Regions from separate parts of the Comamonas sp. F1-6 genome, predicted to be linked through region 3. Evidence: predicted binding sites of a transcription regulator. Region 3 holds the regulator's gene; each other region holds the start of a gene.
The links. The regulator FNR, encoded in region 3, switches genes on or off when oxygen is low (the NO sensors DNR and NnrR bind a similar motif). The targets are predictions, from matches to a motif close to TTGATNNNNATCAA.
Positions count from the first base shown of each region.

Region 1: a site for FNR is predicted at 1,087-1,100, ahead of napE (periplasmic nitrate reductase, NapE protein). Genes of this name have one in related genera too.
Region 2: a site for FNR is predicted at 1,632-1,645, ahead of AAIL66_RS21505 (hemerythrin domain-containing protein). Genes of this name have one in related genera too.

Region 1 covers NZ_JBCPWN010000004.1:278,214-281,488, reverse strand. The annotation lists gene AAIL66_RS06600 (nuclear transport factor 2 family protein) at 5-469, shown strand; gene napE (periplasmic nitrate reductase, NapE protein) at 1,221-1,382, shown strand; gene AAIL66_RS06590 (chaperone NapD) at 1,375-1,677, shown strand; gene napA (periplasmic nitrate reductase subunit alpha) at 1,670-3,275, shown strand, end outside.
Region 2 covers NZ_JBCPWN010000028.1:10,986-14,260, forward strand. The annotation lists gene AAIL66_RS21495 (dienelactone hydrolase family protein) at 1-134, opposite strand, end outside; gene AAIL66_RS21500 (MarC family protein) at 317-964, shown strand; gene AAIL66_RS21505 (hemerythrin domain-containing protein) at 1,074-1,571, opposite strand; gene AAIL66_RS21510 (ABC-type transport auxiliary lipoprotein family protein) at 1,744-2,427, opposite strand; gene AAIL66_RS21515 (MlaD family protein) at 2,534-3,275, opposite strand, start outside.
Region 3 covers NZ_JBCPWN010000004.1:159,260-162,534, reverse strand. The annotation lists gene hemN (oxygen-independent coproporphyrinogen III oxidase) at 1-1,171, opposite strand, end outside; gene fnr (fumarate/nitrate reduction transcriptional regulator Fnr) at 1,440-2,162, shown strand; gene AAIL66_RS06040 (hypothetical protein) at 2,226-2,489, opposite strand; gene AAIL66_RS06035 (FixH family protein) at 2,747-3,052, opposite strand; gene ccoG (cytochrome c oxidase accessory protein CcoG) at 3,179-3,275, opposite strand, start outside.

The DNA of each region.
Region 1 (3,275 bases), 120 kb from region 3:
CAGCATGCAAACTCTTCTGGATATTGAAGAAATCAAGCAGCTCAAGGCGCGCTACTTTCGCGGCATCGACACCTGCAATCTGGAGCTTCTGAAAACCGTTCTGGCCGATGATGTCCATATTCGCTTCGACAGCCCGACTTACCAGTATGAGATCAATGGCATCGATGAAGCCATGAGCTTCTACCGCAATGCCTTCACCCATCGGCGCTTTGGTATGCACAACGGGCATACACCGGAAATCAAGGTCGACGGTGACACGGCCACCGGCATCTGGTACCTCAATGATCTGTTCATCAATCTGGATGAGCAGACCATACTCACCGGCAGTGCGCTGTACGAGGACCTCTATACCAGGGTCGCCGGTCAGTGGCGGGTGCAGCGCACGGGCTACAAGCGGCTGCTGGAGATGATTGAGCCTCTGAGCAGCGGTTGTCGCATCACATCGCGACCTATTACGAGCAACTTATAAGCGACATTAAGACTGCAATTGGACTTTCCCTTAGAAGGTAGACATGCCTAGGGGCAGTCCAATGCAGGCTGACGGACGAGCAGGAGCGAAGCACTGCTCCTAGATCCTTTTGCTCCTATAAAGCGCTTTTGTGGAGCGCTTTTTTTGGTTCGACGCACATCGTGCTCGGCACGGTGATGCCTTGAGCTTGCACAAATCCAGGTTGAGTTCGCATGAGCCTCGTTATCGCTTCCTGTCTGGCCGAGAGGAGCGCGTCTTGAATGCCGCGAGGTCCTGCGCTGTATTGAGCCACTAAATCCACGATCTGCAGCAATCTCTTGTGCAGGCCTGGCTTCTCCCGCTGATTGTCATCATTGATTACGGCCGCACAATACCCCGATTACCTCTCTATGGCGGTCAGGTGATTCAGTGACGGTTTTCAAGCAAGCAGCAGGCGGTGGCTATCGGTTTCAGGCCAGATTTCACGTCCCAACTTCAACGGATCAGTGCGAGATTAAGGTGCGAATTCAGTTTGCAGATGCCTGATCCAAGCCGCGCTTGATTCCGCCGGCTATTTAGTCCACTCCCGAGACATTTACTTGAATGTCAATTGATTCAATGAAATCTTGATGAAGGAATTGATGCAAAGCAACGAATCGAGAAGAACCTTGTTGCAAGTCAATTTTGTAGGTAATCTCGTGGCAAAGTTCGTTATCGGATCTCTATCGCCAAATCATGGATGCTCAGGCATCCAAGCCAAGGGGGATTGCTAATGACAGAACCTCAGCCTGAATCGACTCGTACCGAGGAATTGCGCAGCTTCGCATTTCTCGCAGTTGTTATGGCACCTATATTGGCCGTTGTACTGATTGCGTCTTACGGCTTTGCGATCTGGTTTTATCAGATGATCATCGGTGGTCCCCCACATGCATGAAGAATCTGAGCCCATTGAAACTCATACCGACTTGCATATCACCAGTCTGGTTGTGCATGTGCTTCCCCAGGCATTGGCACAAGTAGCTGCTGGCATCGTCACGATCAAAGGCGCTCAAATACATGGAAGTCATCCGGCCGGCAAGTTGGTCGTGACCTTGGAAGCGCCCCATGCAAGAGAAATACTTGATTGCGTGTCTCAGATTGAGCTGCTTGATGGCGTAATCAACGCGTCCCTGGTTTATCAACATGTTGAGAACTGGCAGTCGCTAAACCAAGAGGTAACACATGACTAGCACTAGGCGTGATTTTGTCCGTCAATCTGCGGCCGCAGCCGCAGGGGCCGTTGCAGGCATCCCCATAGAAGCTCTGTCCCAGGATGCAGGAGCAATGGCTGCCGACCTGAAGTGGTCCAAGGCGCCATGCCGCTTTTGCGGTACAGGTTGCGGCGTCATGGTGGCCGTCAAGGACAACCGCGTAGTGGCCACTCAGGGTGACCCTGAGGCCGAGGTCAACCGGGGACTGAACTGCGTCAAAGGTTACTTCCTGTCCAAGATCATGTATGGCGGTGATCGTCTGACAAAGCCGTTGCTGCGCATGAAGAATGGTCGCTATGCCAAGGATGGCGAGTTCCAGCAGGTTTCCTGGGATACGGCCTTCGACGTCATGGCAGAGCAGTTCAAAAAGACGCTCAAGGCCAAGGGCGCCGACGCGGTGGGCATGTTCGGCTCCGGCCAGTGGACGGTATGGGAGGGCTATGCCGCCTCCAAGCTGTTCAAGGCAGGCTTTCGCACCAACAACATTGATCCCAATGCAAGGCACTGCATGGCCTCGGCAGTTGCCGGCTTCATGCGCACCTTTGGCATGGACGAGCCCATGGGTTGCTATGACGACATCGAAGCCGCGACTGCCTTTGTGCTATGGGGCTCGAACATGGCTGAAATGCATCCGGTGCTGTGGACGCGCGTGACCGACAGGCGCCTGTCCACACCGGGCGTGAAGGTGGCCGTGCTGTCCACCTTCGAGCACCGCTCGTATGAGCTGGCGGACATGTCTCTGACCTTCAAGCCTCAGACCGACCTGGCCATACTCAACTACATCGCCAACCACATCATCACCACAGGCAGGGTCAACAAGGACTTTGTCTCCAAGCACTGCAATTTCAAGCTCGGCAACACCGATATCGGCTACGGGCTGCGTCCCGAGCATCCCCTGCAGAAGGCTGCCAAGAACGCCAAGGACCCCAACGGTGCCAAGTCCATAAACTACGAGGAATACGCCAAGTTCGTATCCACCTATACGCTCGAGTACACAACCAAGCTCACGGGTGTACCGGCCAACCGTCTCAAGGCTCTTGCCGAGCTCTATGCAGACCCCAATAGCAAGGTGGTGTCGTTCTGGACCATGGGTTTCAACCAGCACACACGCGGTGTATGGGCCAACAACATGGTCTACAACATCCACCTGCTGCTGGGCAAGATCGCCACACCCGGCAACAGCCCGTTCTCACTGACGGGTCAGCCTTCTGCCTGCGGAACGGCTCGTGAGGTGGGCACTTTCTCGCACCGCCTACCAGCGGACATGGTGGTGACGAACCTAGAGCATCGCAAGACTGCTGAAACCATCTGGAAGCTGCCCGAAGGCACAATTCCACCCAAGCCCGGCTACCATGCCGTGGAACAAAACCGTGCGCTCAAGGACGGCAGGCTCAATGCCTACTGGGTGATGGTCAACAACAACATACAGGCCGGCGCCAACCTGGCGCAGGAAGGCTACCCGGGCTACCGCAATCCTGACAATTTCGTGGTGGTCTCCGATGTCTACCCCACAGTCACAGCCGTAGCCGCCGATCTGATCTTGCCGTCGGCCATGTGGGTCGAAAAGGAAGGCGCCT
Region 2 (3,275 bases), on a different contig from region 3:
GAGCGGATATGCGAGTTCACGCCGAAGATCTCCTGCAGCACCACAATGGCACCGCGTGCCTGGCCCTCGGGCATGGCCACATAAGCCGGGGTTTTTGCGCCATCCACGGCTGTCAGTTCAACAAAGCTGCCCATTGCGAAGCTCCTTAACATGGTTCAAAAGGGAAATCCGCGACGCGGCCGCCAGCAATGCTGTAATGGCTGATGCCGCGTCGATGATTCGGCCATTTTTTCACAGGAGTGTTGATGCAAGCTATCTCAGCCCCACAAAAGGCCGACAGTCGCAAGAAGCCCCCCATGCCAGGAGGCGAGCTGTAATGGATATCAAGCCGTTGATCACCCTGGTCGCCATCATCAACCCGCTGGCCATCGTCCCGTTCTTCATCCACTACACGGCCGGCTTCGACGCCGAGCAGCGCTGGCAGACGATTCGCACCGCCGCCTTTGCCGCCTTCTGCGTGATTGCGGTCTGCGCCCTGCTGGGGCTGCAGATTCTGCAGTTCTTCAATATCTCGCTGCAAAGCTTTCAGGTCGGCGGCGGTCTGCTACTGCTGATCAGCGCGATGAACATGCTCAACGCCCGTCCCGCCGAAGACCGCCCCAACAATGCCACGCTGGCAGCCGGCGTCGAAAAGGCCGCCGAGGGCAACAGCATTGCCGTCGTGCCGCTGACCATTCCGCTGCTGACCGGGCCTGCCGCCATGTCCACCGTGGTGATCTATGCCGATCAGGCGCGCACCATCTGGCAGCATGTGGCGCTGGTCGGTTACGGCGTGGTGGTGGCCGCAGCCATCATGGTGTGCTTTTCATTGGCCCACCCGATTGCCCGCGTACTGGGCAAGACCGGCATCAATGTGATGACCCGGCTCATGGGACTGATTCTGGCCGCGCTGGCCATCGAGGTGATGGCCGGCGGACTGATCAAGATCTTCCCCATCCTGGCCTCCCCGGCGATATACCCTTAACCCAAAAAATACTCCCCCTGAGCGGCTGCGCCGCTTCCCCCAAGGGGGACGGCAGCTTCGCTGCGCGGCGGCGCTTGCTCGCTGTCTCTCGCCTTAGCGCGTGCCAGTTTCAGGCAGTTACCACTTCCATTTTTTCAGTTTCACCACAGGCACCACCACAGCCGGTGATCGGCTCTGCAGGCAAAGCCTCGGGCACCAGCACCGCGCCGGTCACCGGGTCAAAGCCCGCGCGGCGCATATGCAGGGCCAGGGCGGCATCCATGTTCTGCGCATGGTGGCTGAACCACGGACCCAGCTCGGCCGCCATATGGCGGATCGTGGCCAGATCGCCCTGCCCGCCCTTGACCGCCCCCTCGCGCAGCACGGCCAGCACCACCTTGTGCTGCTGGCTGTGGCAGTTGCCCGTGGCAAAGCCCGTGGTCTGCATCCAGCGGTCTTCCTGATCGAAGTGCTGCTGGGTATGGGCAATCAGCTCGTCCCAGAGCGCGCACAGCTGCTCGTCGCCCGCAGCTTCCACCTGGGCCAGCAGGGTGACGAACTCTTCATGCACCGCGTCCATGACGGGAAAATCCAGGATGAGAGCGGCATTCCATTCGAGGCTGGCCATGGCAGTTCCTTGTGCGAGGTTGAGGAACTGGCAGCTTAAGAACAAGGCCCGGCCCGGCCATTGACCCACATCAGCAAAGCAGCTGCCCGCAAGTAACCAGGACCTGCCCGGAATCAACAAAGCCCTGCATGGCAGGGCTTCGGGAGCGGAAGTGCCTGGGACTGGTCAGGCCCTAGCGCCCGTAACCCTGCAACCAGCGGCTGAGCTGGACAGCCGCCTCATCCACCGCGCGTGCCATGGCCTGGGCACCGCCGGCTGCGTCGGCCGAGGCAGCCGGAACCTCGACCATGAATACCTTCTGGCCCAGCAACTGGTTGCCTGCACTCTCGCCGACACCGATCAGGCTGGCGCTCAGGCGCAGCAGCGCACGGCTGTTGCTGGCGTTGTCGAAGACCTGGTTGAACTCGTCCACCGTCACGCGCAGCTGCGCAATCGAGCGCTTGTCGGCCAACAGGGGGCGGACATTGTCCTTGCCCGAAAGCACGGGGCGCTCCAGCCCCAGACGCATGCGCAGACGCTGCTCCACCATCTGGGCGGGAGGCAGGCTCCAGCGCGCGTTCTGGTAGGCACGCAGTTGCTGGCTGTCGCTGTAGTTCAGACGGTAGAACATGGCCGTCAGGCCCTCGGGCAGGCCCGGCGCCTGGACTTCGGCCAGCACCAGCGGCACCGGCGCCACGGAGGGTGCGGCCGCATTCGCGGCCGGCACTGCCAGGTCGGCCATGCCCAGGTCATAGCGCACCGGTTGCGTGGGTGCCGTGGGCAGGCCCGAGCAGGCGGCGAGCGCCAGTACCAGGGAAGAAGCGCCCAGCAATCGCCATGCTCCGCGGCCGGTGAGTGAAATCTTTGTGTCTGCCATATTGATTCCTTTGGGACTTAGGCCAGCCAGAATGAGTAGCAGGCATTTCCATCGAAAAACAGCCTGCCTGATCCGAATTGGCGCAAGTCGTGTCCTTGTTGCGGGTTCATTTGGCCGGAGCCACGAACCCTGGCTCGCCGGGGCCTGGCAAGCCCATTCCCTGGCCGTAGATGACGGATTGCGGGTTGTCATTGAAGCGGCCCGCGGCCGCGCCCATGGTGCGCGCGGCGCGCGAGACATCGTCAGCCGCGCCGTTCATGCGCGGCAAGGTGCTGCGCCCCAGCGACTCGGCCGCCTGCGACAGGGCCTGCGTGCCCTCGGCAATCTGCTGCAGCGGGCCGTCGGGGGCATTGACCTTGTGCACGGTCTGTTGCAGATCGGTCGCCACGCCTGTGGCGGCATTGCCGGCCTTGGTAAGGGACTGCAGGGTCTGGTGCGCATCTGCCGTGATCTGCGGAAAGTCCTTGGCCGTCTTGTTCATGGTCTCGGCCAGATCCTTGATCCCGCCGGATGCGGCAGCGATATTGTCGAGCGCCACGCTCACCCGCTTCTGGTTGTCCTCACCCAGCATGGAATTGAGGCGGCGTGAAATTTCGTCAACCCGCTCCAGCAGCACCGGCCCCTGGTCGGCCAGCATGTTCAGCGGCGATGACTTCATGGGCAGGCGCGGCAGGCCGCTGGGCCCGGGCTTGAGCGGTTGCGAAGACTTGCTGTCATCGTCGAGCTGGATATGTGCCAGACCTGTCACTCCCTGATAGCCGAGCTGGGCGTAGGTGGCCGGCGTGACCGGCGTGTCCTCGCCCACGGCAATGCGAATCAGCACATTGCCAGGAATCTGCGGGTCAAAG
Region 3 (3,275 bases):
TGGGCTCATACAGGACGGAACCCTGGCACATGATGGACATGATGACGGCTCTGCGCACCAGATCGTCACGCGAAAGCGCCAGTCCGCGCTGCACGGGCAGCATGCCTCCATCGACGGCATCGTAGTACTCTTCAAGAGTCTTGACGTTCTGGCTGTAGGTCGCACCCACCTTGCCGATAGCCGATACGCCCAGTGCAATCAGATCGCAATCAGGCTGGGTGCTGTAGCCCTGAAAGTTGCGATGCAGGCGCCCCTGGCGCTTGGCAATGGCCAGAGAGTCGTCAGGCAGCGCAAAGTGGTCCATGCCTACATAGACATAGCCGCCATCCATGAATGCATCAATTGCGCCGGAGAGCATGTTCAGCTTGTCCTGTCCCATGGGCAGGTCTGCCGATTCGATACGCCTTTGCGGCTTGAAACGCTCGGGCAGATGCGCATAGGCATACAGTGCAATGCGATCGGGGCGCAGCTCATTGACCTGTGCCAGCGTGCGCGCAAAAGACTCGGGCGTCTGCCTGGGCAGCCCGTAGATCAGGTCCACATTGATGGAGACAAAGCCCAGGCGGCGCGCCTCGGCCACCAACGAAAAGACTTGCTCGGCGGGCTGCTCGCGGTGCACCGCTTTCTGCACCGCGGGATCAAAGTCCTGCACGCCAAAGCTCAGGCGATTGAACCCCATGTCCTTGAGAGCTCTCAGCCGCTCGTTGCTGACGGTGCGCGGATCGACCTCGATGGAGTACTCGCCCGCGGGATCCAGCTTGAAATGTTCACGCATCAAAACCATCAGCTGCTGCAACTCGGCATCGCTGAAGAAGGTCGGTGTGCCTCCGCCCAGATGCAGCTGGCTTACGAGCTGACCTTTGCCGCAATGCTCGGTATGCATGGCCAGCTCGCGGCTCAGGTAGTCCAGATACTCGGCAGCCTTCTCGTGATGCTTGGTCACGATCTTGTTGCAGGCGCAGTAATAGCAAAGCGACTCACAGAACGGCACATGCACATAAACGGACAGGGGCAAAGCGCGCGAGCCAGAATGCGTCTTGCGCTGCTTGAGTGCCAGTATGTAGTCGTCTGCACCAAAAGCCTCAACAAAACGGTCGGCTGTTGGGAACGATGTGTAGCGTGGGCCGGGGATATCAAAGCGGCTCAGCAACTCAGGCGTGACTGCGGTCATAACTGGGAGTTAGGGTGCGCCCACACTCTGTATAGAGCAGATTTCAATGGAAATCAGATCCTGAAAATCATGCCCAAAATAGGCAAAAGCGCATGTTTTTGAACGAATACAGGCAATGTGCCCCAAGGCAATCACCCTGTCCTTGATGAAAATCAAGAGACCTCAAGGCAAGTGCTGCGACAATTTGATCCATCTCATCTTCAACCACGAGGTCAATGACCAGCGCGACTCTCCACTCTGTGTCTGTCTGCGCCGTTGCAAAAAGCCCATGAATCTTCAGACCATCAAAGCATCCTGCTCCAACTGCAATCTGCGTGAACTGTGCATGCCCATGGGCCTGGACGATGAACAAATGGAGCGCATTGACGAGATTGTGGCCACGCGCCGCAAGGTCAAGCGCGGCGGGCTGCTGTTTCGCAATGGCGAAGAGTTCACCTCTCTGTATGCCATTCGAACCGGCTTCTTCAAGACCAGCGTGGCCACCGAAGACGGACGCGATCAGGTCACAGGCTTTCAGATGGCTGGCGAAATCATTGGTCTGGACGGCATCGTCAACGACCACCACACTTGTGATGCCGTGGCCCTGGAAGACGCCGAGGTCTGTGTCATGCCGTTTGACAAACTGGAGCAGCTCTCGCGCGAGGTCACGGCCCTGCAGAACCATGTGCACAAGGTCATGAGCCGCGAAATCGTGCGCGAGCATGGCGTGATGCTGCTGCTGGGCAGCATGCGTGCCGAGGAGCGCCTGGCGGCCTTTGTGTTGAACCTGGTCCAGCGCCTGTCGGCACGCGGCTTTTCCAAGTCGGAACTGGTGCTGCGCATGACGCGCGAAGAAATCGGCAGTTACCTGGGCCTCAAGCTCGAGACCGTGAGCCGCACCTTCTCCAAATTTGCAGAGGAAGGCATTGTGGAAGTCAAGCAGCGCCACCTGCGCATCCTGGATACCGAGGCGCTCAAACGCATCGTCAACAGCCAGCAATGCCAGAGCTGAACCGATTCGACAGACACTCTCAAGACAAAGCCCGCGGACAGCGGGCTTTTTTATCTGGGCGAGTTACTCGGGCAGAGGCTCGGAAACGATGCCGCCATTGAGATCGCTGACGGAGCGCCCCAGCATCACCGTCATCGCACCTCCAATCAGCGTCACGACCCAGAAGGCAAAAAAAGCGACCGTATAGATGGCCTGGCGCGACCAGTCCAGTGGGGAGCCCAGCCAGTGCACATCCAGCGGGTCCACAAAGGCAAAAACCACCATCTCCATGATTGCCGCCGCCAGAAAGGCCGGCCAGACAATCCACATCCAGCGTCGAGCATCCATCCTGATTCTCCTTGGGCTGTGGGCTTGATCATATTTTGCACAACAGTGGTGACCGTTCATGCAGGACTGCGGGCATGCACCGTGGCGGGAAACCCTGAATTACTCTCTTTTCAGTAGCATCCTGCGCAATCCGAATATCAAAAAATCATTTACTTCTACATCAACGTTAGACGGAGCATGCATAACACGCTCTGATTTTGATATTGGCAACAAAAAAGGCCGCAAAAGCGACCTTGGCGGAGCAAGCGCCGGAGCGCTCAGCGATCCAGCGGATGGTCCTTGGCTGGCGTGGCCGCATGATTGCGGCCGGTGACTGCTGGGGCCAGGCTTTTTTCACTTTCGCTCAGGCGCTGGTTGATTTCCATGCCATGGCGGTAGTAGTCAGGGTCAATCACGGGATCGGGCCTGCTCAGTGCGATGTATGCGGTGACAAAGCCGGCAATCACCACGATCACCGGGCCGGCGATGATGAGCCAGACATGGGCAAACTTCCACCAGGGCTTGCCGTCCTCGGGGTGGATGATCTTGGCCGTTTGCGAGACCTTGGCTTGTGCTGCCGACATGATGAAACCTCTTTCCAAAATTCTGACCACCCGAGCACGCATGGCAGGGTGGCATAAATTGTTGCCGATTGGCGGTGCCCTTGTCCGGCCTCCGTGATGGCTCACGAAGACCGGCAAGACCTGGCATTAACGCGGCACCAGGAACACCGTCTTCTCGGAAATACGCCCTGCTCCGGCAGTCACTGCATCCACATTGAAGTGTACGGGGTGCGAGCCGGGAGTT